Regions from separate parts of the Paenibacillus sp. MAHUQ-45 genome, predicted to be linked through region 1. Evidence: riboswitches for the same ligand, from Rfam matches in the RefSeq annotation. Region 1 holds a riboswitch; each other region holds the start of a gene.
What was found. A riboswitch is a leader RNA that binds a small molecule or an ion and turns the genes downstream of it on or off. The one in region 1 is predicted to bind cobalamin.
Positions count from the first base shown of each region.

Region 2: it holds a riboswitch for cobalamin, as region 1 does, so the genes downstream of both, AC3Y23_RS26260 (S-layer homology domain-containing protein) here and AC3Y23_RS21425 (energy-coupling factor ABC transporter permease) in region 1, are expected to answer to the same signal.
Region 3: it holds a riboswitch for cobalamin, as region 1 does, so the genes downstream of both, metE (5-methyltetrahydropteroyltriglutamate--homocysteine S-methyltransferase) here and AC3Y23_RS21425 (energy-coupling factor ABC transporter permease) in region 1, are expected to answer to the same signal.

Region 1 is NZ_JBYUPV010000010.1:226,985-236,775, forward strand. Features, by position in the region: gene AC3Y23_RS21400 (sirohydrochlorin chelatase) at 1-1,276, opposite strand, end outside; partial or broken gene cobJ (precorrin-3B C(17)-methyltransferase) at 1,414-2,245, opposite strand; gene AC3Y23_RS21410 (energy-coupling factor ABC transporter ATP-binding protein) at 2,262-3,140, opposite strand; gene cbiQ (cobalt ECF transporter T component CbiQ) at 3,185-3,976, opposite strand; gene AC3Y23_RS21420 (energy-coupling factor ABC transporter substrate-binding protein) at 3,960-4,256, opposite strand; gene AC3Y23_RS21425 (energy-coupling factor ABC transporter permease) at 4,257-5,021, opposite strand; cobalamin riboswitch at 5,288-5,476, opposite strand; gene AC3Y23_RS21430 (DMT family transporter) at 5,613-6,578, opposite strand; gene AC3Y23_RS21435 (5'-3' exonuclease) at 6,788-7,531, opposite strand; gene AC3Y23_RS21440 (hypothetical protein) at 7,903-9,204, shown strand; gene AC3Y23_RS21445 (hypothetical protein) at 9,210-9,791, shown strand, end outside.
Region 2 is NZ_JBYUPV010000017.1:30,007-39,797, reverse strand. Features, by position in the region: gene AC3Y23_RS26280 (vWA domain-containing protein) at 1-152, shown strand, start outside; gene AC3Y23_RS26275 (beta-mannanase) at 177-812, shown strand; gene AC3Y23_RS26270 (TRAFAC clade GTPase domain-containing protein) at 920-2,182, shown strand; gene AC3Y23_RS26265 (GAP1-N2 domain-containing protein) at 2,179-5,226, shown strand; cobalamin riboswitch at 5,393-5,591, shown strand; gene AC3Y23_RS26260 (S-layer homology domain-containing protein) at 5,769-9,791, shown strand, end outside.
Region 3 is NZ_JBYUPV010000001.1:621,479-631,269, forward strand. Features, by position in the region: gene AC3Y23_RS02785 (sensor histidine kinase) at 1-141, shown strand, start outside; gene AC3Y23_RS02790 (ABC transporter ATP-binding protein) at 247-1,017, shown strand; gene AC3Y23_RS02795 (FtsX-like permease family protein) at 992-2,947, shown strand; gene AC3Y23_RS02800 (undecaprenyl-diphosphate phosphatase) at 2,949-3,815, shown strand; cobalamin riboswitch at 3,907-4,112, shown strand; gene metE (5-methyltetrahydropteroyltriglutamate--homocysteine S-methyltransferase) at 4,268-6,565, shown strand; gene AC3Y23_RS02810 (GNAT family N-acetyltransferase) at 6,923-7,828, shown strand; gene AC3Y23_RS02815 (hypothetical protein) at 7,875-8,099, shown strand; gene AC3Y23_RS02820 (DUF1540 domain-containing protein) at 8,290-8,442, opposite strand; gene AC3Y23_RS02825 (DUF4349 domain-containing protein) at 8,771-9,791, shown strand, end outside.

The DNA of each region.
Region 1 (9,791 bases):
GCAGACAGCGTTCCAGCCCCGCTGCAAGGGAAGGCTTGGCAATGGCAATAAAGCAGCTCTCAACACTTTTATAGGAGGTTTGTTCCCAGAGTAAACGGCTTAACTTGCAAAAATCGCTGTTGGCATCAGGGTCACTCCCACCGCGGCCCATGAGCAGAACTACCGTCTCCTCGTCGGGAATGTTCACCTTTTTCTCAACTGAAACCTCTTTCTGTGGATTCGGCTGTTTTGAAGGAATCACTGGCACAGCTTCGGAGATCCGGTCCAACAGAATCTCCACCGCCCTATCCTGCACACCGATTGGGCGTCCATAGATGAAATCAACACCAGGGTACCGAGCCTTGGCCTGATCGATCGCCTGAGGAATATCCAGCTTGGAATGTCCAGCCGCGAACAAAATAATCGGCACCACATATATCGCAGTTGCCCCACCCTGCACGCAGTTCTCAATACCTTTGGCTATGGAAGGACCGGCCAATTCAATGAAGCAGGTCTCGAACTTCAGCTCTGGTCTGCGTCTTGCCAGCAAATTCGCGAACGCCCTTAATTCATCGTTGCCTTCCGCCACTCTGCTGCCATGCCCTACCAGCAATACTGTTCTCACAGCCGTCTCGACTTTCGTGACCTTCGCCTCATGATCTGAACCTAAACATATTCCTGCAAGCCCCACCCTCGCAAAAAAGGTATGGAAACGCTCGTTCTCCGTCGCCAGCTCACGGTATCTCCCTACAACCGCCATAACGGCTTCAATGACTTCATCCTCGTTCATCCCCTGGCCGGCAAGAGTACCCGCTTGGGGACTGCGTCCGGATTTCTTGCCCCCGAGATACAGCTCAAAGCTGCCCTTGGAGTAGACCACCCCGATGTCATCTAGCACTGCAGAATTGCAGGTCATCCCGCAACCGTTGACCTGGATTCTAAGTTCCCTTGGCACCGGCTGTCCGGCCAGAAGATAATTCAATCTTATGGCCGCACCCAGGCCGCCTGCTCTCCGGCCCTCGCAGAAGCCGCAGGTCTCCACATGCACGAAGCTCCCCTGCTGCATGACACGCATTCCTGCCCCGAGAAGCTTGCGGGCAAGCTCTTGTGGTCGGCACGCTATGCTGCGGAGCAGGAAATGCCCTTCTCGTGTATGGGTAACCTGGCCCGCTGGTCCCGCCACTTCTGCAAGCAGCGCCAACTGAGCCCCCGTCAATGTCCGGCTGCCCACTGGAGGCAAGACTTCCAGCTCCGCTGTGAAGATCCTTGCCTCAGCCTCTCCACCCTCTGCAGCCATTATCGCTGCTGACTGCTTCAAGGCCGGGAACACTTGGGGTGTGCCCTCTACTTGTACTGCCTTTGCGCAGGTTGCTCCTCCTGCTGCAGGGTGACAAGCAACGGCTTCGCCCCGCTGCCCGGTGACTCCCTCTGACGCGGTCAATGACCACGGCTCCGCCGAGGTCCGCAGCCGCTCGTGAGGCTTCAGCGCCTGTGTCTCCGCGCCAAGGCTGTACTTGCGCTCATATCCGCGCGGGGTAATCATGATCCCCTCGAAAACCGTCGTCGCCGAGTTGCCGATAATGACAGTAGACAGCATGCCAATCTCATGCTCCAACATGTCCTCGAGTGTGGTTACGACGGTCTGCTGTCGATCACGATAGGCGCTTTTGACAATGCCGACCGGCGTTCCAGGCTCGCGATAACGCAGTAGAATGTTCCGGGCCTCCTCGATCTGCCGGGTCCGCCTCCCGCTGCGCGGATTATAGAACGCGATAACAAAATCCGCTGCCGCTGCCGCCTCCACTCTGGTCGCAATGCTCTCCCATGGTGTAAGATGGTCGCTGAGACTAATCGTGCAAGCGTCATGCATAATCGGTGCGCCAAGCAACGATGAGCATGATTGGATGGCGGATATGCCGGGAATCACCTCGACCTGGATCCCCTTTTCCGGGTTCCAGCCCCGTTCAATTAACACCTCATACACCAGTCCGGCCATGCCGTATACACCGGCATCCCCGCTGGATATTACAGCAACAGTCTGTCCTGTCTCTGCTCTGCGTACAGCTTCCTGCGCCCGGCTGATCTCTTCCGTCATGCCTGTGCCGACTATTTCCTGATGCCGCAGCAGTGGCTTGATAAGCTCAACATAGGTGTTGTAGCCGATTACCGCTTCGCTTTCTTCTATTGCCGCCAGTGCCCGACCCGTAATATGTTCCATTGCACCGGGTCCAAAACCGATGATCAGCAGCTTGCCCTGTTTATCCATAATTCTCCTCGTCCCTTTATAATCTCGTTACCGTACTTCCTCGCCTCTCAATACTTGTAAGCAGTGCACTCAGAGCAGCCTTGAACTCATCCGCAGTCCGGGGCGCCTTCTGCCCCGATATCAGCTCCGGCGGCAAGCTCTGCCATACATCAGCCAGCAACGGTAAACCCAGACCGATGGTCTGCATTATCTCCCGGCTGGCAAACAACTCTTCTGGCCTGCCACACGCCCTGCATATTCCCTTATCCAGGACAATAATCCAGTCCGCCCAGTGGTAAGCCAGATTCATGTCATGTGTAGCCATGACCAGTGTAGTTCCCTTTCGGGCATGTATATCATCAAGCGCCTCCAGCAACAGCGTTTCGGACATAGGGTCCAGATAAGCTGTTGGCTCATCTAGCAGGATCAGTTCTGGTTCCATCGCCAGCACACCGGCCAGCGCCGTCCGTTTTTTCTGTCCCAGACTAAGCTGGTGGATAGGCTTATCTCCTAGCTCTGTTAAGTTCAGCCGTTCCAGTACCTCGCGGCAGCGCAGCTTGATCATAGGTTCAGCCATACCGCAACCCCGCAGCCCAAACGATACATCCTCAAGAGGCGTGTTTAAAATCAGCTGCTGCTCCGGGTCTTGGAACACCAGCCCGACGCTGCGGCGCAGGGAAGCCAGGTCTTTGGGGGCATAGGACAGCCTTGCCTCATCCTTCCTCACAACTCCCTGCTGCGGCCGGAGAATACCCACCGCGTGTAGAAATAGCGTGGACTTACCCGATCCGTTATGGCCCAGCACAGCTGTTCTGGAACCTTTAGGAATGGACGCAGTCAGTCCCTGCAATGCAGGCTCCCTCGTGTCCGGGTACCGGAACACCACTTCCTCAAAAGCCAGACTTGAGTTATTCATGATGATTCTCCTTTATCGACCCCAAATGATGGGATCAACGGTATTCACAATCGCCAGGCCAACCAGCTCTGAACGAGTACCAATACAGTCATTCCGATGTAAGCCTCAATAGCATACCGAACCGGAACCGGACGGGTCTCACAGGGCGGTAAAACAATATCGCCAGCAAACCCTCTGGTCAAAATCCCTTGAGATAGACCATGGTATCGCTGAACCGTCTTTGCGAACAAAACGCCAGCCATCCCCGCAGCCTCTCGCAGCTTGGGCATAAATCCCCTTGTGCCACCGCGCAATCGCCGGGCCAGCATCATGCCATGTGCGGTGTCGCTGAGCAAAAATAAAAAACGATACATGATCAGCATCAGTTCTAGTACAATCTGCGGCATCCGCAATCTGCTGAGCACCTGTAGCAGTTCGCCAAACGGCGTGGTAAGAATCAGAAAAAAGAAGCACGACAGACAAGCTGCCACTCTTGCCAGCAGCAGCCCACCTCGCCATAGTCCAGCAGCCGTCATATAGAGCGAGAGTGAAGATCCTGGCAACGGCATTACCACCATTGCCTCTCCGGCTGCCGGACGGCCGATCTCTACTACAAGGACTGGCAGACTGATCAAGTAGAACAGCAATGCGGAACCCAGCAGCATCCCGTATAACTGAATCGGGATCTTGGCATAGAAGATGCACCAGATCATCAGCCATAGTGAAATAGCTAGTTGTAAAGCTGGGTCCAGAACAAAGGACAGCACGAACATGACTGCGGCGAATCCGCTTTTCCACATCGGAGACAGGCTGCGAAAAGCATTGCCATAGGAGACAGCGTCAATTCTTCTGATCATTCAGCTTCTGCTTGCCTTGTCTTCCTTTGAGCAGACCGATCGTATAGCCAATCACCCCGGCACCGATAGCCGCCTGTAAGGCGAATAGCATACTTTCGGTCTCTCCCGGCAGCTCCGTCAGCGGCTTGAACCAAGGGGTATATGAAGGATCAATTTCTGTGATCGCGCCTTCTGCAGCATCATCAGCCCCGCCAAATTCCCCTTCTACAAACAGTAACGGCAGTACAACCAGCAGAACGACTGCCAGAAGCATCCAGGCATTTTTCCATTTGGCACTCATTTAGGATTGGGCCCCTTTCGTTTGGCGTTTCAGTAAAGACAGCTCATGCGGGCTATAAGATTTCAGCCAGTTCCAGAGCAGCACAGTCAACAATCCTTCACTGATGGCAAGCGGAATTTGCGTGATGGCAAAGATGCTTCCGAACTTCATGAACGAAGCCATCACCCCGCCATCGGCAGCCGGAAATGCTACTGCCAGCTGGACTGAGGTGACCACATAGGTCATAAGATCCGCGATGGCTGCCGCACTGAATACCGCGAGTTTTTCGCGCTGGGTCGTCCCCATAATCAGTTTGTACGCCGCATAGCCGGCAAAAGGACCAGCCACCGCCATCGAGAAGGCGTTCGCACCAAGCGTAGTAATTCCACCATGGGCAAGCAGCAGCGCCTGAAAGAGCAGCACAATTGAGCCAATAACGCCCATGGGCAGCGGACCAAGCATAATTGCACCAAGACCGGTTCCCGTCGGATGAGAGCTGCTTCCTGTGACAGAAGGCATCTTGAGTGCTGACAGTACAAAAGTGAAGGCCCCGGACAAGCCCAGAAGCAGCTTCAGCTCCGGATTGTCCTTCGTCATTTTTTTCAACCTCATAATTCCTAGAATAAAGAACGGCAGAAATGCCGCCCACCAGAACAGCGCCCAGCCCACTGGCAGAAATCCCTCCATAATGTGCATGGCCTGTGCAGTTCCCGGTTCATTAAATAGCAAATACACGGTAAATCCGGCGACCAGCAGCATAAAACTCCACATCCTGCGTTGTTTCATCCCATTTCCCTCCACGTTAAGTTCATTTGTAAGCTTTGAAAGCCAAAAAAGCCCACCCTAACAGGTGGGAGATCTATGTACGCCATTGCTTACGAAAGAGAGGGATGGGCTCGGAATTCACATTCCAGTCTCACTCCGTTCAAGACAGCAGAAACTAGCAGTCACCTTGTGCAAAGGGAACTTATCCACAGTCCGCCATTGCATGGGCCGCTTGCCGCCTTCAGCTCTTCCGTCAATTCGTACACCGCTCCTATCCGCGTAGAGTCTTGGTGTGCGAAAACAAGGTAGGTCTCCTGGCTTCGGATGATAACGCCGGCTCTTCGTCTTCCCCAATCTTGCTTCGAGTGACCTGGTGAAGAACGGCTCTCCTATACAGTGGCGGGACCGCTCGGGAGTTGCACCCGATTCCCTGTTACCCCTTGGCATCCAAGGGCACCTTGTTTTATCGCTAATTGATCTTGTACATCATAGCGGACTTGGCATTACGTGTCTGTGATAAAAGTGGGGGTTAGGAATTCCTTCCAATTTACATTCAAAAAAAAAGAGCCGTTCCCATCCGTAATAGATGATGAATCAGCTCTTTACTCAAAATCAGGCACCCGGGCTTTTTCCCGCATTCAGCGACGCAGCATCACCTCTGGACTTCCAAGGAAGCTTTCCGAAGTTGGTGCCAAGCACCCCTGTAATAATCATGAAGGTGCCAATAATATGTGCCACCGTCAGTTCTTCGTGCAGAATCATGGCTCCGGCGATTATAGAGATTAGCGTAGACAGGTTATTGAAGACGCTGACCTTGGAAGCTTCTAGCCGGGCTAGCGCATAAGTGGACAACAGGTTGCTAATCACTGTAGACAGGATACCCAGATACAGCAGAGCCAGCAAATACTTGGAATCTGCGAACGGCTGGAAGAAGACATTCAGTGTGCCTGCCGTTCCATGCCTGATCAAAGCAGCAGCCACGAACAAAATAAAGCCCATAGCCATAGTAACAAAAGAGATCTCCAAAGGCGTATACTTCCGTGTCAACGGCCTTGCCAGCACACTGAAACCTGCCATACTCAGTGCAGACAGCACCAGTAACACCAGTCCAGCCACATTATTGCCACTCCAGCCAGCGCCTCCCTTCATCGCGAAGATGAAAATAACACCCGATACAGACAGCAGGATGGACAGCTTCTGGATAACATTCGTTCGTTCTTTAAGAAAAAAAGCCGCGATCGGCGCGGTAAACAGCGGAACCATCGCCAGAATGATGCCTGCTTCCGAAGAAGAAGCACTCATTAGACCGAACGCCTGAAGCGCAAAGAACAGCACTGGAGATAACAGGCCCAACGGGAGCAGTCTGCGAACATCACTCCAGGTGAAACGGAGTTTGACCCAGCGGAAGAGAAAGGGTACGGCCACTGCGATCCAGCCAATAGCGAAGCGATGCGCTAGCACATCCAGCGGATTGGCCTCGGTGACCGTCATTTTGACGAACAAAAAGGAAAAACCAATAATTGAGGCATAAAGAATAGCGGCCAGATAGGCCGACGTATTGCTGTTTCTGGACTTCATGCGTGCTACCCCCGGAAAATAAATGTGGTGTCCAAACATTGAACTCAATATACTATGCAATCAGAGCGAAGTAGCCACAATTCATATGTACCGCATCTATACCGATACAAACTGGGTTATTAGCGGATTCCCCCCGCCACTCTCCCTTGCAGCATACCAAAAAGCCCTGCACTGCAGGGCTTTTCACTAGACTCTAACTTTGTATTACTCTAGCCCAAATCGCCAAGCTCGATCTGCACAATACCTTCTTCTTCCTGAATCTCGGCAATTAGGTGCATCAGGCTGCCGAATTCCAGCTCTTTGAATTTACGAGCCGCAGATTCATGCTGAAGCGCCCACAGGCACTCGTCCAACGTGCAGACCACCGGAACATCACAGCGGATCTCTGCCAGTTCCCGTGATAGATGCAGCATATCGAGATCGGCTTCGATCTTGGCTCGCACTCCCTTAGGCAGCAGCTGCAAATTCTCGATAACGCCTTCGACCGTACCATAATCAGTTAGCAGCTTAAGTGCCGTTTTCTCGCCGATGCCGCGAACGCCAGGATAATTGTCGCTTGTGTCGCCCATAAAGCCTTTCAAATCTATGACCTGGGCAGGCGTAAGACCTTTATCCTCCAGCAGTTCCGCCGGATCATACACCTTATAGTTGGAACGGCCTTTTTTCATAATCACGACCTTCACGTTGTCCGTAACAAGCTGAAGCATGTCGTGATCTCCGGTAATAATGTAAACCTCAGATTCTTCACCATAACCGGCTGCCAGTGTACCGATGCAATCATCGGCCTCATAGCCTACCAGCCCGACGTTGGGTACGCCAAGCTCTGCTACAACTTCCTTCACTAGATCGAACTGGGGAATCAGCTCCAGCGGCGGCTCCGCCCGGTTGGATTTATAGCCGTCATTATATAACCTGTCACAGGGATTATTTTTTTCAAACGAAAAATTTATCAAATAAACCCTTCATATCAAGGATTTTATTATCTGGATTTATCCCATATTATATCATCTTGGGAAAATTAATAGTGTATATATTGAATAAACATAGAATTGGTATTAAAATAGGGGCTACAGCCTCAGTGCGAGGCAGACTCCGCAGAACGAAGTTCAAGTACTTTTAGGTTTTAAGAATTATATCTATATATATTTCATTAAATAGCATATGGGAGTAGCTACGGTCCATTTTTCCACCCTATGGGAGACTTTAGCAGTACGACTTCAGGTCACGCGACGCATGAAGAAAATTAGAACGGAACTCGAATGAGACCGTCTTTTTCTCCATGCGTTTTTTGTTTTTATTTCACAAAAAAGGAGAGCGCCTTTGAATGACATTTACTACATCAGGCAAGTATATTTATAGGTTAACAACACTTGATAAAGAATATTCACGATCTCGTGGATTTAATATTAGAGTCTACGAAATCGCATTTTTTAATACCTACAGCAAAATAGCGTATCCTCATCCTATCACCGAATTTCTTATTGATTATAGAAGTAAATCAATGTCTTTAGAGAGAGAAAGGCAAGTAGCGAGTACTGTTTGCCAATTTTTAAATTATTTATTGATTATGACTAATTCGGGAGAGAAGGATTTCCTAGAATTATTCGAACACGGTCTTTTTGGACTTTCCTTTGTTCATGGGGCAAAGTTTCTACAAAACCAAGAGATACAATTAAATAAGCATGGTAAACCCATTAACAGGGAAACAGTGGATCGTAAGGAATATGTTTTAATTGCTCTTTATGTCTTTCTTCAAAAGCAAGGGATTATTAATGAAAATCTATTTATAAACACATACATAGACGAAAAGGGACACGAAAAATATTCAACCCCATTTGTAAGGATGAATAGAAATGCGCGAAATTCCACACCAAAGAAAGAATTAAGAGACTTTGGCGAGAACAGACAGCAATTACTAGTTGAATTTATCGATACAGCATTAAGTTTAAAGTCGTGTAAAGACATCGCCTTCGGACTGGGTCTACAGGGATTTGGGGGGCTAAGAAGAGGTGAAGTGGTAAATCTAGTAACTAGCAGTTTAAGGTATTCTGGTAACTCATTAGTTGTAGATATTGATGATAGGCAAGAACATTTATTTAAAGATAAGAGAAATCTGTCAAAGGAAGCAGTAAAGAAATGTCGTCATCAAATTATTATACCTAGTGAATATATGAATCTACTGTATCTTGGACATTTAAATTCTATAAAATCACGTAAAGCACCCAAGAAATTCCCAGTGGATGATGCACTTTTTGTTAATAAATTTGGTAGTCCAATGACGGGAAAAACTTATGAAGAAAAATTCAAACGCGTTGTTTCTAAATTTATTGAACGATTATTAATACAAAAACGTTTTGACGAGTACACTTATTTAACCTCCAAAGTTTTTAACACTCATACTTTAAGGGGGGTTTTTACAAATATTTGTTTAGATGATTTGGGATTAAATGTTCGACAAACAGCTAATGCCCGAGGTGATACTTTTGATAGCTCTGTTATGGTATACGTTGAAGAACTAACAGGTATGCAGAAAATGAATAGAGCCATTACTCAGCTTTCTCAAGCTGTAATAAATGCTGAAAAGAGTCGAGCATTCTTAGAGGATTGGAATACGGAGGTGATTTAGACACAATGATATCAATAGCGGAAGTATCAAGACAAACAGGCTTTTCAGCGAGAATGATTGATCGCTTGATTAAAGCAAGAAAGCTAATAGTGATAGAAAAAGGTGGCGGCGGCCTTCCCACCTTGATATGCAAAGAGTCAATGAAGGGTGCACTTGATGAATTCAATAAATTTCATGAAGAGTACATTTACTTCAAAGAAGTATTTGAAGCACTCCATCTTGATAACCAAGCTTTTTATAATTATGTAAAAACTTACGAAGATAAAAATAAAAATTTTGACCAAAAAAATTTTATGAGAGTAATAGAAATCAGGGAACCTTTGTATGGAGCTTTTGACAGGAGACTTTTTTTTAATCGAAGAGAATTTGAAGAGCTTCAGCGTGACTTCATTACGTTAGAAGAAGCCAGGGAGATAAAAGGTACGCCCGACCGAACTATTTTCAGTCATTGGTTAAAGAGACGACCGTTGCTAAAAATATTTTCGATAGGTTCAACCGGAAAAGCTAGATATGTCCGTAGAAACGATTTAATGGAAGCAATACATAATTTTAAGCCTAAAACAGATAGAAAACTTCCAGATTTTAAT
Region 2 (9,791 bases), on a different contig from region 1:
TGGTTCTGGCTGCAATCATTGGGGTGTTCACCGGAGTCATTCCGGTTGGCGAAGGCCGATTGACCCGGAGAGGCACGAGATCGCCTGCCGCGGTTACGACATCGGACAGCTTTGAGCGGCCACGCAGAAATCGGGGAAGCAAGGGATTCTAGGAGAAGTGGAAAGGAGCTATTGTCATGAGGTATGCTGAAGCAGATTCATCCACACCCCTGATCACTGAGATCACAACACAGGTGGAGGATCGGTTCTGCACGCTGAGATGGCGCTGGCCGGATGGTGTGCAGGCCGTATGCATTCATAAAGGCCCTGCGGATAAGCCTGTGGCCGGAGACATTCCGCCCGGCGGAATGAAGCTCTATACACGTGAAGAATACAAATCTAATAACGGTTATCGTGACCGGCTTGATGATATCGGGCTGGTCGCTTACACCGTCTATGCTCGTCATACGGAGAACGGTGAGACCGTGCTGGTACAGCAGAGGGACGACGCCAACCGCGTGCTTGTCAGTGCGGGCAAGGCACGGATCTATTACTCTATTGTTCAGAAAAAAGGATTGTTCGCCAAGCAAAAGACCGTACATATGTCCATTACGGCAGAGGTCCCGGTAGCAAGAGATGTGCTGTGTTATGTTAAGAAACGTGGCGGTCATCCTGCGGGCAAAGACGATGGCATTCGCTTTCCGTTCGTACAGGACTTTGCCGCCGGACGTAACCAGCTTCCGCCGATTGAGATCGGCAAGGATGATTTTGTACGTATCTTTTTCACAGATGGACGGAAGTATGGGCTTGTCTATGAACTGGTACCGGAGTAAGGCGCTTTGCACCAGGAGCAAGGTGATTTGCAATACTTCACGCAGTCCAGGCTGGCCAGTGTGAACGAAACGGGCTTTACTGCGTAAAGCTTTAAGGAGGATGAAAGATGTCTTTTTTTAGCCGCTTTATGAAAAAGAATCAGTCGCAGCCGCGACCGCTCTATTACGATATCGTATGTCCCTTCTGCTTTACCAAATTTGCGCCGGAGGACGTGGTCTTTCGGGCTATGCATAGCCGGGAGGACGATGAGAATTACGCTCTTGGCGAGGATGATGCGCTCAATAAATACCGTGAACGCTTCGGGCTGGATACTGTGGATGACATTGAGGCTATTATTCGTCCAGCCGATATCCCTGAGGAATATCATCATTACACAGACAATGTGCTCACTGGTCTGACGGACCGCTATGGGGTGCTTACACGTAGACGGTTATGCCCATCCTGCCATAACGAGCTTCCGGTCACAGCAGGCAAGGTACCAAGCAATATTATCTCTATTATCGGTGCTTCCCAAGTAGGGAAGTCAGTGTACATGACGGCGTTGATTCATACGCTCCAGCACACCACGGCCGGGCATTTTGATGCTGCCTGCATGCCGCTGAATGCCGAGATTAGCCGCAAGTTCCGCACGCTCTATGAAGAGCCGCTGTTTGAACGCGGGGATCTGCTGGCTTCGACACAGAAGGAAAAGATGCAGGAGCCATTCATCTTCCAATTTGTCTTCAAGGATGAAAGCAAACCACCGCTGACGCTGGTCTTCTTCGATGTTGCGGGTGAAGGTATGGTCGATCAGGATTATCTGGGGCTGCACGGACAGCATATCAAGAACTCTGCGGGTATCCTGTTTATGGTCGATCCGCTACAAATCCGTTCGGTGCGTGAGAAGATTCGCATCAACCTGGGCGATCGTCCGGGGGAATGGGTCTCGCAATATGATGAGCCGCGCGACGTTGTGCTGACCATGTTCGGTGATTTTATTGCTTATCAGGAGAAGAGCAAGACGGACATTCCTACCGCAATCGTTCTTGCGAAGAGCGACATGCTGCATTCGTTAAAAGATGAAGACGGCGATTACATCAAGTCCAACAGCAACGTTTTCAATAACTATGTGCATCGTAAAACGTTAAATCTGGACGAATTTCACAACATTGACGGGGAAATTCGCCGGTTTATCGGCAAGGTGGACCGCCCGTTCAAGGATACGATGGATGTGTATTTCTCCAACACTGCTTATTTTGCCGTATCCGCACTCGGCAGCAATCCTGTGAATCAGAAGATTGAAGGAGTTGTCAGCCCGATTCGGGTGGACGAGCCGTTCATCTGGCTGCTTCACAAGCTGAAATACATCGAGGGGAGCGACGGCCCGTGAAGAATCATTCAGGGGCGATGATCACTCAGCAGATGTACACCCGGGAGCGGCGCGGGATTTTTCGCTCCACAGAAGGGTTCGATACGGTAGCAAAGTCGGAAGGGCTGGACGGCGGTTTTATCAAAAAAATCCTTCATCCCTTCTGCCTCTATGATGCTCCGGCGGAACTTACGGCGCGCGGGGAGAAGGACGAATCAGCCTACCCCTCGGCCCTACACCTGTTCCATACGGAGAACGGGGAGACCGTCATCGGCAACAGCCGCTATCAGTCGGCAGATTTCACGGGGCAGCGGAGTGCTTTTTTCGCCCATAACTTTGTTGTTCCGGCTGCTCGTGCAGAAGAGATTGTAGAGCGTTATGGGGATTGGCTGCATGCGGATTTTGCGGAGAGTTACACAGGTGAGCTGGGTGGCATTTTGCCAGAGCTGCCTTCTATTCTGGTGGCGGGGAGAACACAGGTCGACCCTGTGACAGTGCTATCTTCTCTGAACATTGGGGAGGGCTTGTTCAAGGCACTGCTGCAGGCGGTGATGACTTCCGTGGCCGGCAAGAAGAAGATCTATGTGTCGCTGGATGTACCGATTGGAGAGCTGTCGAAGCGGGCAGCAGAGCTAACAGAGGTTATTTTTGGCGCACTACCCAATGAGTTCCGTCGCAGACTGGGTGTCATTACGTACGCCAATGAGCCAAAGAGCCGCAAATATATTCATTTGACCTTTGTAGAGAAAGGTTCACTTCGCCCCGGCGACCGCACTGTGGAGAAGGATTTTACGTTCGACCTCGTCTCCGGGCGCAGCAGTAATGTCGATTTCGGGGATTCACGGCAGCCATATGCTGATCTGGCCTGGAAGGTGACGAGCAGCGGCAGTAGCATGAATGACTTTGGTCAATTTGCCGACCGGATGTTGGACGGGGAAAGCTTGGATCGCAAGCTATCGCTGGGGCTATATAACGAATTGGCTGTATTTTACGAGATTGAACAAGGCAATGAAAGCTTATATGAACAGAACAAATATGCCGTTCTCGGTGGATTGCTTGATTATCTCAAAGGGGATGGCGCGCTACAGTCGCGAGTCCGGTTGAATGATATTTTTCTAGAGCGATTTGACCGTGAATATGATCTGATCAGGCAAGGGGGGCCACTGATACCTGCGGTAATGGAGAGCTTCAAGGCTTACTATGTGCTGCCGGGACATAATTACAGGGACCGTATCGTCGATTATTTCATTAACGGGATGCTGAATAACAGCAACCAAGGGCGCGAGGACGACCTGAAGGCAGCGTATACCATTATCGAGAGTGAAGAAGAGCTGAGTGCGGCCTTTTTCAAAAAAGTGCTGGCCCAGCCGATCTTTCGCCGGAAGCTTCTGGAGCCGTATTTGGAGAATCGTCTGGCTGCCGCCACATCGGCAGCGGATATTGCCGGTTTTGTCCTCTATTGGGGGCGTACGCTGCCCGAGGTGCTTCAGCAGGCCTTTATTGAGGACAAAACCAAGGATTATTTGCTGGAAAAGCTTCAGCGTGAAGCCGATCCTGTTGCCGCTGCGGCCGGGATCCATGAGCGTGTGGAGAAAGCCGAGAAGGAACGGCGGCGCAGCGGTGGTATCCAGCCTGAGGCGCTTGAACTTCTGCGCGGACTGGCTGCAGCCGCTGACCGTTTTCTGCTGAACCGTTTGTCCCTGGCGGAACTAACAAAGGAACAGCTACTGGATATTGCCTTCCTGCGTTATCCGAAGGGTGCTGCTAAATGGTATCCGCCGCTGGATCAAATCAGCAAGCAGAAGCAGAATGCACTGCGGGCCGCTTACCGCTGGTTCGGGGAAGAGAAGCCGGATGAAGGAATCTTCGCGGAACTGACTCCAAAGGAGCTAGATGATGTGCAGCTCCTTGGACGGCGCTGGCTGAAGGAGGCGAGGTCCGTTGAACCTTTCGAACGGCTGCCGCTGGGCTTTTACTATAGCAGTCGCCGTGAGGGGGGACCGCTGGATTACGAAGCGCTGCTGGAGCTGGTTAACCAGAAAGCAGGTTCGGATAAAGAGACCGTCTACCGCTTCCTGGCTTGGACACAAGGCAATCCATTGTTTGTAATCTCGAACAAGAAGCTGCAGCCGGGGTACCGCCGAGCGATTCTGAAATATTTCCTCAGTAATGACCGAGAAGCATTCAAGAATCGCGAATTCCGCAAATCCTATCTTGCAGCTGCACATCCTGCTCTGCAAAATGTATATAATGAAGCCCGCTCCCAATTGGCTTCACCGCTGGCGCGGTGGGTCAGCCGCAGCCGATTTCAAATCCTGATCTCGGGGCTCGCGATTGGAATTGTCCTGATAATTGCAATTATAGCTGTTAGCATGCTGAGACCGGACGGGAAGGATAGTACCCTACCGGAGATTAGTCCGCAGCCAAGTCCGGCCCAAACTGCTGGTACCGACCAGCGGCCGGTCATGGCCTATCTGCTGGCACCTGACGGAGAGCAGGAGGAGGGTAGCAAGCTGCAGTTTATTTTCCCTACTGCTGCTGATTGCGAAAGCTTCAAGCCGGCTGAGATTAGTCTGCTCAATACCGATGACACCAAGAGTACGTATAAAGTAACAGCTACGACTAGTACGTGTTCATTGCCTTCATCGGATTTAGAGTCTTCCTCCGGGCAAGAAAATTCTGCTGCTGACCATGCAACTGGAAATGCAGATGGAACGGGAACGGATAATTCTCCGCATTCATCTGCTAATGCCAAGGATGCAGTGTCTGATCAAGCTAATCATGCTGCGAATCAGCAAGAGCAGTCTTCTTCAACAATTGATCCTGCCGCTTCACCTTCGCTTACGCCAGAAAGTGGACAAGTAGTTCCGAAAGAGGGCCAATATCAGGTAACCCTTGCGCTGGAGCCTGGGGCTGCGCTGGTACCGGGCGACACCATTGAGGCTGGGGACTATAAGCTGAAATTGTCCGACAAGGCTCTTGCACCAACCTCTGATGAGTCTTCGGTGAAGGACGACCCAAGCCCTGAGCCGACGGCTACAACAAAACCAAAAACGAAAAAATAGTTGCTACTCCTGAACAGCTGCTGAGTTATGACTTGGACAAGTTATGGCTATACAGCATTCAGGAGTTTTTTTCGCTGTCAATATGGAACAATACCGATTCTGGCAGTTTTTCTATGGACATACCGGGGGATTATAGCTATTATTAGGAATATTAAAATTTAATAGTAGTATATTTAATGAAGAAGGTGCAGACTCAGATATCTGAGTTTGCTTAAAAGGGAAGACCGGTTCAAAATCCGGCGCGGTCCCGCCACTGTAGATGCGGAGCGACTTTTCAAATGCCACTGTTCCTATAAAGGAGTCGGGAAGGCGGAAAGAAGCGATGAGGCATGAGCCAGGAGACCTGCCTTGTTCAAAGTGTTCCCATGCCTTCGGGGGGTGAGGTCGGGAACCAGTTGCAGATGGATTGTACTCCGGGAAAGAAATTCCCGTACGTCTGCCCTCAAGCTAAGTTTGTTCTGACCACCCTTCATAATAGGGTGGTTTTATTTTTTTACCAGAATAAACCAAATTATAAGGAAAAGAGGTTCATGATGAAAAGAATGTTATCATCCCGAGCGCTTGCGCTTGGACTGGCACTACTGCTGGTCATCTCCATTCTTGGCTCTTCGCTGGTGCCGGCAGGACAAGCCTTCGCCGAAGCACAGCAAAGCCTTACTGGACAAGGAGTTACAGAAACTAGCGTAACAGATGCTACCTACGGCGCAGCGGCGTTTGCTGCGGCTGCACAAGAACCGGTAGATGTTCAACAGGCAATTACAGACGCTATAAAGTATGTACAGAATAAAGGATATACTTCTGACTGGATTGCGATGAGCTACGGGCGGCTTGGAATTAAGATACCGGATAGTTATATTACCGGACTTGAGAAGAGCGTGAAGAGTACGATGACTGCTTCTTCTCCTCCGTATGTAACCACGTATGCCCGGTTGGCTCTGGCTGTTACGGCAATCGGTCGTGATGCAACCAACTTCGGCGGCTATAATCTTCTTGAGCCGATTTATAATAGCAAGGACGTAGCGGCACAAGGCATAAATGGCCCTATATATGCATTGCTAGCTATTACAGCCGGACAATATAATGTGCCTGATGATGCAGTCTGGAGCAAAGAGCGGATTGCGAATAATCTCATCTCGAAACAAGATCCGTCAGGTGTCTTCTCGGCTTTTGGTTCCAATGCAGATATAACGGGGATGGCTTTACAGTCTCTCTACACTTACAACGGCTTTCCTGAAGTCGAGTCTGCAGGCCAGCGTGCCGTTGATTGGCTGTCCAAGAATCAGAACAAGGACGGCGGCTATGACAGCCGTTGGGGCGTGAGTAGTGAGGCTAACTCACAGGCTATTCTTGGCTTGACTACTGCTGGTATTGACCCGACAGGACCAGAGTTCACCAAGGGCCAACACAACCTTATCACCAACCTGTTAGCTTACCAATCTACTGATGGCGGCTTCCGTCATGCTATGTCAGGAACATCTGATAGCATTGCAACTGAACAGGCACTGCAAGCACTAATCTCCTATCAACTGTTCCTTAAAGGAGATAAGTTCTATAACTTAAAGCAACCGGCTTCACAAAAACCGGCCGTTCAGGCTTCAATTACAATTGAAGGCCCTGAAGGAAGGATCACTAGCGGGGCTGTGGAAGCGCCAACGGCGTTTAAGGCTTTGGTAGAGGTCACTAAGGCTAATAATATACCGCTGGATATACAAAACGGCAAACTTAATGGCATTAACGGAATTTCGCAGCAGCAGTACGGTGCCTCTGACGGCTGGAAATATGCTTTCCAACAAGACGGGCACTGGAGAGTGTCGGATGTAGATGCTGCTGATTATGCTCTTAATGCAGGCCAACAAGTTCTATTTTTCTACGGCGATGCTGATACAAGTCTGAATAATCATGTAAACGTATTGCCGGCCATCCCTGCTCCAGGAGAAGGCTTTACGGTTCAGGTCTATAATGATGCGGTAGATTGGAACACGACACCGTCCAAGACTGTTAGCAAGCCTGCCCCAGGGGTAAAGGTAGCTATTGGGGATCATGCGGTTACAACAGATAGTGAGGGGAAAGCCAGTTTTGTTGGCCTGCCTGCAGGCACTTATGATGTGGAGCTTACAGGTTACCGTCAAGGTGCAGCACCAAGTGTGTTACCAGTTCAATCACAGTTTAGCGTAGCAGCACAAGCTCATTCTTCTATAGCTATTGAAGGTCCGGAAGGTCCTTTGGCTTCTGGCACGGTAGATGCAACGAGTCCGCTTCAGGCTTTGAGAAAACTGGCGCAAACCAGTAATCTCTCTCTGGACGTTACGAACAGTCCCATGGGAGAGTATGTCTCTGCGATTAAAGAAATAGAAGCGGGACAATACGGTGGCTGGGATGGCTGGTTCTATGCTGTGAAGAAAGATGGAGGCTGGACCCTTCCGAATGTTGGGGCAGCGGATTACTTACTTCAGAGTGGGGAACAGATATTATTCTATTATGGTGATTTCGGAGTCACTTCCTTTATTGATTCCATCCAGGCGGAGCCAAAGCAGCCTGTTTCCGGACAGCCATTTACTATTCTGGTAAAGAAGATTGTCGATGATTGGAACACGGGAGGCAGTCTGATCCTGCCGGCTGAGGGTGTTCAGGTTACGATTAAAGGTGAAACAGTAACCACCAATAATGATGGCAAAGCGACCTTTGTTTCCGGTAAGACTGCCGGTGACTATGAAATTGAAGTTACGGGCTACCAAAAAAATGCTGCTCCAACAGTGGTTAGAACGGTAAGCCCAATATCCGTTGCTAAGGATAACGGTACTTCAACACCAACGCCTACACCTGCAAAATCGCAGGTCACCTTCTTGGTGGAAGGCGATGCCATTCGCGGTACAATTGTTCCGAGCACAACAGTCAATTTGAACCCGGGTGATACGCCTTATAGCTTACTGGTTCGTCAGTTGGGAGGTAAGGTGGTTGCTACCGGTTCCGGCATGAGTTTATATGTCAGATCAATTGATGGCTTGGCAGAGTTCGACCGTGGTGAGAAAAGCGGTTGGATGTACTCGGTCAATGGAGTATTCCCGAACTACAGTGCAGGTGCCTATACTACGCTTGCAGATGGGGATACGGTTGCCTGGCGCTATACAACAAATCTTGGAGTCGATTTGGGTGAGCCATCCTTTGAGAACGATCCGAAGGGGCCAACCACCGGTACTCCAGGAACGGGCACTGCGGTTGTCATCAGCCCGGATAATGCTCTGCCGCTCAACAAGGTAGGACAGACTACAACCGTAAGCAATGCCAATGAAAAAATGACGGCTGCCCAGGCAGCGGAACTAAAGCAGACTTTGGCGGCTAATACAGTGTCCTTGTCACAGGCGATTCCAGCCGGAGCAGCAGCGACATTGAAGGATAATGCCGGAGAAGTGCAGTTAAGCATTCCGGCTGGCGCAGTGTCCAGTGGTGTTACGATTAATGTAAAAGAACTCTCATCCAGTCGTTCCGAACTGGTATCCGGACTGTATGAATTTACTCCGGATGGCACGAAGTTCGCGAAGCCGGTGGATCTGGCCATTAGAGTACCTGTTACTACGGACCATCTAGATAACTTGACTATGGCTTGGCTGAACAAGACTACTAATGAATGGATTCCAGTTCCGACTACGGTAGATGCGAAGACTGGCATTGTTACAGGAAAAGTTAGTCACTTTACCGACTATGCAGTCATTGACCGCAGTCTATGGGAGCCACAGCAAGATCAGATTAAGAAAGATATTGCCGGGGCTGTAAAATACATTACATCCGCAGAAGCAATCAGTGATTGGCAAGCCATCGGTTTGGTACGCTCTGGCAACACAGTGCCAGCTTCATACCTGAGCGGCCTGAAAGCTCAACTGGCTGAGGCTAAAGGCGAGTTCCGCAAAGTGACCGATTATGAACGAATTGCGTTGGCTGCAGCGGCTCTGGGCAGTGATCCGCAAAGCATCAGCGGTTATAATTTGATTGAGAAAATTTACAACAATGCTAACATGACGGCTCAAGGCAGCAACGGCGTGATTTTCGCCCTGACTGCACTGGACAGCGGCGCTTACAATGTACCTGTAAATGCGCAGTGGACACGTGAACGTCTAGTGGATTGGCTTCTGAAGCAGCAAACGAAAGAAGGCGGCTTCCCGTTGTCAGTTGGCGGTGCTGCTGACATTGATATTACTGCCATGACCGTAACAGCTCTATCTAATTACAAGGAGCAAGCGCTCGTTAAAGCGGCTATCGACAAAGCACTCGGCTGGCTTTCCTCTCAGCAGTTGGAGAACGGCGGTTACAAGTCGTACGGCGATGAGAACAGCGAAAGTGTGTCGCAGGTAATAATTGCTCTGACGGCTGTGGGCACAGGCCTTAACGATCCGCGTTTTGTGAAGGCTAAAGGCGGTCTGCTGAGCAATCTGGCGACATTCAGACAAGCTGATGGCGGTTATGCACATGCTTTGAGTGACAAGAACAGTAATAGCATTGCAACGGAACAAGCGCTACTGGCGCTTGCAGCCTACGACCGTTTCTTGAATGAAAAAGACAAGTTGTATAGC
Region 3 (9,791 bases), on a different contig from region 1:
ACTGGCGTAAATGGCCGGAATTTTCAGGAATCCACCGGAATGGGGTTGTACCTGGTCAAGCAGATCTGTACCAAGCTCGGTTATGAGGTAAGCATCATTTCAGAAGTAGGAAAAGGCACCACAGTACGGATTGTATTCTAACCACCTTACAATTGTGTAAGGTAACTGTAAGTTTCAGAAATAGCTAGCGCCTGTGACGTGTTTGTATAATAAAACCATTCCAGGCCACGGAAGGAGCGACGACACTTGCCCATACTTGAAGTCAATAATTTATCCAAAATTTATGAGGGCCAAGTGTCCACGCATGCGCTGAATCATATCCGGTTTGCTGTGGAAAAGGGCGAATTTGTCGGTATTATGGGACCCTCAGGAAGCGGGAAAACGACTTTGCTGAACGTTATCGCCACCATCGATCAGCCTACCTCCGGTGAGATTTCGATTGGTGGACGAGACCCTAATCTGCTCAGCAGACAAGAGAAGGCCTTGTTCCGCCGTCATGAGCTGGGTTTTGTATTTCAACAGTTCAATCTGCTCGACACGCTCACCGTGGAAGAGAACATCATCTTGCCGTTGACACTGGCTGGAGCCTCTATCCAGGAGATGGAAAGCCGGCTGCTACAGGTATCGGAAACACTTGGCATCGGGCATCTGCTTAAGAAGCGGACGTACGAGATTTCCGGCGGGCAAATGCAGCGGACGGCCATCGCCCGCGCGATGATCCACCGACCTGCGCTGATTTTGGCCGACGAGCCTACAGGCAATCTGGACTCCAAAACATCGACTGAAGTGATGGGTATGCTGGAGCAGATCAATGCTTCGGAGGGGGCGACGGTGCTGATGGCTACACATGATGCCGTGGCCGCGAGCTTCTGTCACAGGGTGATTTTTATCAAAGACGGGCGATTCCACAGCGAGATGTACCGGGGCAGCAGCCGGGCCGCCTTCTTTCAGAATATCATTGATATGCTGTCGCTGCTGGGAGGCGCGGGCCATGACCTTTCGGCAATTCGCTTATAGAAATGTAATTCGTAACAAGCGGAAGTACGCCGCCTATTTTGTCAGCAGCTCGTTCTCGGTGATGATCTTCTTTCTGTGCGCTCTGTTTATTTATCACCCGGATTTGTCTAAGGATCTGATTTTCAGTACCGCCACGCGGACAATGATGGTAGCCGAAGGGTCCATTTTTGTATTTTGTTCTGTGTTTGTACTTGTATCGGTGGGCTCTTTTCTGCAGTCCCGCAAGAAGGAATTTGGTATTCTGCTGATGCACGGGATGACGAAGCGGCAGCTGCACCTGATGGTTTTTTTGGAAAATATGATGATCGGCAGCACGGCAATTGTCACCGGTACCGGACTGGGCCTGCTGCTTGGCAAGCTGTTTTTGATGATCGGCTCCGGCTTCCTTGGCATTCAACCGCTTCCCTTTCATCTGCCCTGGCAGGCCCCAGTGCTGACCATTTGCAGCTTTGTGCTGTTGTTTGGACTGATCTCGCTGTGTACGTTTGCTCTAACGGGTCCTGAAGACCCGATGCCGCTGTTCCAGGGTGAAGGCAAGAATGAAGAAGAACCTAAGGCTTCTATAGTGCTTGCGCTTTTGTCAGCAGTTTGCCTAATCGTTGGGTATGTAATGGCTGCTACAGTGCGCGCGGCTTTGGTGGATGTCATTATGTTGCCTGTTGTGGCTATTACGGTAGTTGGAACTTATCTGTTCTATACCCAACTGAGTCTTTACATTGTGAAGCTGCTGAAGAGAACTCGGCGGTTCTATTGGCATCGGATTAATCTGATCGCACTCTCAGGTCTGTCATCCCGCTGGAGAGAGAACGGACGCATGTTCTTTATCATCACGATTATTTCGGCTGTGTCCTTCACTTCTGTAGGTGTATTTGCTTCGATTCAGACATTGACCCGGGAACTGAAGCTTAATTATCCGGCGGCTGTGGGCTATGTGGCTAAAAGTACGGAAAGCGCGGCAGAAACAGAACAGCACCTGGATAGCATTCGCAGAGAGCTCCAAGGCCGTGGTCTGCCCTTTGATACACTTAGCATTCCGATTAAATATGCAGAAGTGATATCGCAGACTGGCCCGGATCGGACCCGGCTGCTACCGCTGATCTCTTACAGCCTTTATAAGCAGGCGCTGCTGAAGGCTGGCTTCCGTTCGTTCGAAGGTCCGCTTGAAGGGCATGACGGACTGGTTATGATCGGTTCCCAGCGGGATCGTAGTCTGACGAGTGAACGAGTCAAGGCTACGTATACACTGCGGCAGGGGAGCATAATTCGGGAGATCGGCTACACGGAGGAATTACCGATTGCGAACCATCTGCTCCCGATGCTGAACGGCGTTGACGGGGGTGACTTTAGCGGCATTGTGGTTAGTGATGAGCTATATGACACTATCCACCCCGTGCAGACAGATAAGTACACAGGATTCTATGTCGCAGATTTGCTGCAGACAGTTGGAATCGCGACTGATCTTTCCGTCAAGGGCAAGAAGGCGTACGAGGCCGATTACCCTTATGCGATTGCGGTCAGCGGCACATTGTTTGAGATCCACAAGACACTGTACAGTACAATGCTGTTCGCTTCTTTGCTTGTGGGCACAGTATTCTTCATTGCAGCTGGCAGTTTTCTTTATTTCCGTCTGTACATGGATCTGGATTATGATCGTCTGCAATATTCCACCTTGGCTAAGATGGGATTAACGGACCGGGAACTGGACCGAATTGTGACATTTCAGATGTCCCTGATGTTCTTTGTGCCAATTGGACTGGCTATACTGCATAGTCTGTTTGCTTTTATTGCGCTGCAGCGTTTGTTCTACCTGTCGATTGTGACGGAGACAGGAGCGGTGTTGGCGGTTTATTTTGTCGCACAGGTACTCTACTTCTTCTTCATCCGAAGTCGCTATCTGCGCAATCTGCATAAAAATTTAAGGAGGATGTAACATGGACCTGCTCATGATTATTAAAGCAATTATTCTAGGCATCGTCGAAGGTATAACCGAGTTTGCTCCCGTATCCTCTACAGGTCATATGATTATTGTGGATGATATGTGGCTGCAGTCACAGGCGTTTCTGGGCCAACATACGGCGAATACGTTTAAAGTAGTTATTCAATTGGGTTCTATCCTGGCGGTTGTCGTTATTTTCTGGAAAAGATTCATTGATCTGCTGGGTCTGAAGCGGTTCAGCCGCAAAGAAATGCAGCCTATACAGGATGGACAGCCACAGCAGTCTTCCGGTGAAGGAGGGCATCTGAAGCTTCGTATGGTGCTGATCGGCCTGATTCCTGCCGCGGTCCTAGGTTTACTTACAGAGAATTATATTGATGACCATCTGTTCTCGACGGCAACTGTATTGATTGGACTCGTCATAGGTGCTGTATTCATGATTTGTGCCGACCGTTTTGCGCCGAAGAAGGTGCAGACTGAAACGGTCGATCAAGTGACTTACAAACAAGCGCTAGGCGTTGGACTGATGCAGTGCTTCGCCTTGTGGCCGGGCTTTTCCCGCTCCGGTTCAACCATCTCCGGGGGCGTACTGCTCGGGATGAGCTACCGGGCAGCAGCCGACTTCACGTTCATTATGGCCGTGCCGGTCATGGCCGGAGCTACACTGATTTCTTTAATGAAGAACTGGCAATACTTCACGATGGAGTCGCTGCCGTTCTTCATCGCTGGCTTCATCAGCGCCTTTGTCTTCGCCCTATTGTCGATGCGTTTCTTCCTGAAACTGATCAATCGGGTTAAGTTGCTGCCCTTCGCTATCTACCGAATTGTGCTAGCAGCAGTGGTGTATATTATTTTCTTCTAACTGGCTATAAGGATTCCGTATAACTGTTACACTCATAATCTATTGCGGTTTACTTGGTATTCCAGTATCATGACGTTATATTCATTCCCGAAACTGAATAACGGATACAGGTGCCTGCCGGATGATAGACATACCGGATGGCTTAATAGGGAAGTTCGGTGCAAGACCGACGCGGTCCCGCCACTGTAACGGAAGAGTCTTCAGCAACCCTCGTCACTGGCAGCATATGCTGTTCGGGAAGACGGCTGAAGATGTAGACGCCGCAGCCAGGAGACCTGCCTGTTTCGACAGCACAGCTTTACCTACGGAAGATAGGATGGTGTTAGACCAGCTACAAGTATGTATAATACTAGGGCGTCTTTCCCTCTGACTTCTTACAGGGAGAGACGCCTTTTTTGGGTATAAAACATGACGTATATAGATTATTAGTGAGATAGGGGAGGAACCTAGGAATGACGCAAACAGTAAAAGTGAGCAACCTCGGGTACCCGAGAATCGGGAAGAACCGCGAATGGAAAAAGAACCTGGAGACCTTCTGGTCTGGTCAAAAAGATGAAGCGGAATTCCGCTCCGAAATGGAGAGAATCCAGCTTGAGCATTTGCAAACTCAAAAGGAAGCTGGCATTGATCTGATTCCGGTCAATGATTTCACATTCTACGACCACGTCCTGGATGCAGCCGTAATGTTCGGCGTTGTGCCTCCACGTTATGATTACGACGGCGGAGATATCGGCTTGGATCTTTACTTCGCAATGGCTCGTGGTAATGCTACAGCCACTGCTTGCGAAATGACAAAATGGTTCAACACGAACTATCACTATATCGTTCCGGAGATCGGCAATCAAACGCCGCGTTTGACCGAAAACAAGCCACTTGCAGCATATCGTTTTGCCAAAGAGAAAGCAGGAATCGAAGGAAAGCCGGTTGTCATCGGTCTGTACACTTTCCTGAAGCTCTCCAAAGGCTTCCAGTCTTCTGAAACAGCTGAAATCGCTAAGCGTTTCCTGCCTGTATATGTACAACTGCTTCAAGAGCTTCAGCAAGAAGGCGTGAAGTGGGTTCAAGTGGACGAGCCTGCGGTTGTAACTGGGCTTACCAATGAAGACATCAGCTTGCTTGAGTCGATTTATGCAGAAATCGCTGCAGCTGTGCCTGGATTGAACATCATCCTGCAAACCTACTTCGAAGCTGCTGAACCGCTTGAAGCGTTGCTCAAGCTGCCTGTACAAGGTCTGGGTCTGGACTTCGTGCACGATGGCGGTACAAACCTCGAGTCGATCGAGCGTCTTGGCTGGCCGGAAGACAAGATTCTTGGCGTTGGTATCATCGACGGCCGTAACATTTGGCGCTCCGACCTGGATGCCAAGCTGGCATTGCTCGACAAACTGGCGACTCATGTTAGCCTGGATCGTGTATTCCTGCAACCGTCCTCCAGCTTGCTGCATGTACCGGTAACCGTAGAAGGCGAAGATAAAGTAAAATCGGTAATCAAGAACGCACTGGCATTCGCAAACGAGAAGCTGGTTGAACTGAAGCTGATTAGCTCTGCACTGGAAAACCGTGATGCAGTTGCTGCTGAGCTGCAAGCTAGCCGCGATGCGCTTGCTACCTTCCGTGCGCTGCCTGAGCGTGGCCGTGAAGATATCGCTGCAGAGGTGCGTAAGCTGGCTGTACTTCCTGCAAACCGTAACCTGCCATTCGCAGAGCGCGTGAAAGTACAACAAGAGAAATGGAACCTGCCACTGCTGCCAACAACAACGATTGGAAGCTTCCCGCAAACACCGGAAGTTCGTCAAGCACGTCTCAAATGGCGTAAAGGTGTATGGAACCAAGAGCGTTATGATCAATATATCCGCGATCAAATCGACGAAGTCATCACATTCCAAGAGAAGCTGGGACTTGATGTACTCGTACACGGCGAATTTGAACGTACAGACATGGTTGAATTCTTCGGTGAGAAGCTGGCTGGATATCTGTTCACTCGCAATGGCTGGGTGCAATCCTATGGCTCCCGCTGCGTGAAGCCACCGGTAATCTATGCTGACGTTGCTTTCATCGAGCCAATGACAGTTAAAGAGAGCGTTTATGCACAATCCCGCACCAAGCTTCCGGTAAAAGGCATGTTGACTGGACCGGTAACGATCCTGAACTGGTCGTTCGTCCGCGATGACCTGAGCCGTGAAGAAGTGGCGAACCAAATCGCGATTGCATTGCGTCATGAAGTGAAGGCACTGGAAGACGCTGGTGTTGAAATGATTCAAGTGGATGAGCCTGCGATTCGTGAAGGTCTGCCGCTGAAGCCAGAAGACCGTCAGCATTACCTGGATTGGTCGGTTAAAGCGTTCCGTATCTCCACTTACGATGTCAAAGATACGACGCAAATCCATACGCATATGTGCTATAGCGAATTCAACAACATGATCGATTCCATTTCCGATATGGATGCGGACGTTATCTCCATCGAAACTTCCCGTAGCCACGGCGAACTGATCGTAAGCTTCGAGGAGCAAGACTACGACAAAGGCATCGGCCTTGGCGTATACGACATCCACAGCCCGCGCGTACCGGCTGTAGAAGAAATGACTGTCAACATCGACCGCGCTCTGCGTGTACTGGACCCAGAACTGTTCTGGATCAATCCGGACTGCGGACTCAAGACTCGCGGCTGGGCAGAAACCGAAAGCGCCCTGCGCAACATGGTTGAGGCTGCTTCGATCGCAAGAACAAAGACTAGCGTAAGCAAAGCTTAAATGTAGCGCTGTAGGCTACAATATAGAACTATAAAAGAAACCAGCAGCTCTCTCTTCGTGGGGAGGCCTGCTGGTTTCTTTTATTGGGGAACTAGAACTGGCTCGGTTCGCTTAGACCATTTTAGCTGGTTGAGTCTAGCCAAACGGGAAGTGAGCAAGAGCATATAGCAGGAGAGTAAGGGCGTTGGGTGGATAAGTATGAGCATCCGGTTGTAAGGAGGAAATAAAGTATTATACTGACGATGCTTCATTAAGCCAATAGGGAGTTTGGTTATAATTGTTATTTACTGTAACCGATAGTGCTTTGATGTGGTAAAATTGAAGCTACTTATCATAAATACGATAGGGGGTATATTTGTGTTTTTAAATGAAAATATAGAAGTTGGAATAGACCTAGTTTCCGCTTACAAAGATAATAAGGCTTACAGAGATAGTTTTAATCAACTAACGACTTTAGCTTTTGATATTAACTTTGAAGTTTGGTATCAGAAAGGTTTCTGGGATGATCGTTATATCTGCTATTCATTTCTTAGAGATAGTAAAGTCATCGCTAATGTTTCTGTCAGCAAAATGGACGTAGTGATTAATGGGTTAAACAAGAAAGCGATTCAAATTGGAACAGTTATTACTCACCCTGATTTCAGGGGAAAAGGGCTTTCTAGAGCATTGATGAATCATGTTCTTAATATTTACGAGCAAGAATGTGATATCTTCTTCTTATTCGCTAATAGTACTGCGATTAACTTTTATCCGAAATTCGGATTTGAATCCTTTGGTGAATCGCAATTCAAATTGAAATTTAATCCCGTTCCAAATGAGGATTCCACCATATGCAAGCTGAATTGTTCCAATGAAGAAGACTTGGAATTTATCAAACGAATGGTTTTGTCCCGCAAACCTATTTCAGGACAATTTGGTGTTAGCAATAACCAAGGACTTTTTATGTTTTACGCTTTAAATGTGTTTCCCGAATCAATTTATTACTCGCAAGAGGACGAAGCTATTATCGTCTATCAGCAAGAAGGTCATACGCTTCATCTATACGATATAGTTAGTCAAGATGATGTTCATATAAATAGTTTACTTAACCGAATTGCTAATGAACAGACAGAGAGTATTCAATTTCATTTCACACCAGATCAATTCACTGAGAAAGCTCAGTATGAGCCGATGGATAATAATGACGATATGCTATTTATTAAGGCTAACTTTGCCATAGATAAAAATTCAAAGTTCTGTGTACCTGTACTAGCGCATGCTTAGCGTTATAATTTTATTTTTTTCCAATTAAGCTAACGGGAAACGATAATTGAACAACAAAAGAGGCAGTCTACGACTTTATTTTCGCAGAACACCAGTAGGTGAGCAGGGAGTGAAAAAGGGGAGTAAGAGCATCCAGCAGGTGAGTAAGGGCGTAGGGGAAGGCGAGTATGGGCACAGCAGAAGAGTCAGAGCATGGAGTGGGCGAGGAACAGATACAATCGAGTACATACAACAGGGGAGCGAGAGAATGCATCAGGTGGGCAAGAGTTAGCAGACAAGCAAGAGCCTACAGTAGTAAGCAAGGTTGTATAGATTGTAAAAGGGGTACCATACACCTCCTGGCGTTTGGGACACCTTCATTATTAGGGATTCTTTTTTTAATGATACACTTGATAATAATTCTCATTCTTGATAGAATAAATGAGAAAAGAAGGAACCGTGGAGGGTTCCTTCTGAATAGCTTACTTGCTCTCGAATGTTTTACAATCAGTTTCTTCCGCACGTGTTGGTTCCTTGGAGCTGTGGAAAGCAACGAAGATGGAATCGGCCTGACATTTGTTCTCCGCTGCCCAGTGCGTGCAGGAGTTGACTTCACAGATTACGTCTTTTGCCATAAGGGTTCACCTCCCCTTTAGTAAAATGACTTCATCGCTAAATGGAATGCCCTGCTCGGCAAGGTGGAGCTTGTCCGAACAGAACCATGCCCTCATCTGAATGGATGTGAGGGTTTTTGGTGTTATTTGTCTGTTAAGACACCGTAATTGTACCAAACAAACTGATTGTTCGCAAACAGCAGTATCCAGATCCGGGTACTGCTTTTTTTGTTTTTACCCGGTACTCTGGATCAATATATGCAAAACATTTAATAGTCATGCAACATTCCATCTTCTGGAATCGTCAGGGATACATAGAAGTATTCTACTAAATTATGGGGGTTTGATGATGCGAAAATGGGGGTTGTATGGAGTATGGTTATTGATTCTGGTTATTGTCGTCACGGGCTGCGGCTCGGCTGATCACAAGAGTAACAATGTGGCTGCGGATTCGGGTACGGCTAACTCAGTGAGTAAGTTTGAAAGTCAGACACTTAGTGATACATCTCCGGTAGCAGAGAAATCGAGTGTCGATGCTGATTCGGCTGTCAAAGCCGGGGGAGAATCAGGAGCTGGTAGTACGGATTCCGCAGAAGATTCTTCGGCAGTGGATACCGGGAAAACGGGTGCCGGGTTTACTGGCAGCGATGTTGTAGCTGGATTGAACAAGAAGCTGATCTATAAAGCCAACCTGAACATGGAAGTGGACAACTACGCCAAGGCTCAGACAGAAGTACGAAATATGGTTACTCTTGCTCAAGGCTATATCATTGGATTTGATGAGAATATGTCTGAATACGAGCAAGGTGGGAATTTCATTATGAAAGTACCGGCATCCGGCTTCTCGTCTTTTCTGAGTAATCTTGAGAAAGTGAAGCATGTGAAACTCCAGCGTAGTATCCAGGGGCAGGACGTGTCTGAAGAATACGTAGATCTTGAATCCCGACTGAAGGCTAAGCAGATGATGGAAGCTCAATACACCGAATTTATGAAAAAAGCGACCAAGCCCGCCGACCTTGTCGCGTTTGCCAACGAACTGGGTTCCATCCAGGAGGAGATTGAACGGATAAAAGGGAGAATGCGTTATATTGATCAGAATGTTTCGTTTTCAACTGTAGAGCTGCGCTTGTACCAAACGGACGCAAGTTTAGATGTGATGAAGAAAAAGGGTCAGGATCCACTTGGCACACGCGCATCACAGGCGCTGAGTGGCAGTCTGAATGCATTGTCCGTCACCTTTCAGTGGATTGTGGTGATCCTAGCTGGTGCCCTGCCCATATTGATAGCTGCAGCCATTATTCTGATAATCGTCTTCGCCTTCCGTAAAAGAAGACAGCGTGGCCACGACGAGCAATCCCAGTTGATTCGAG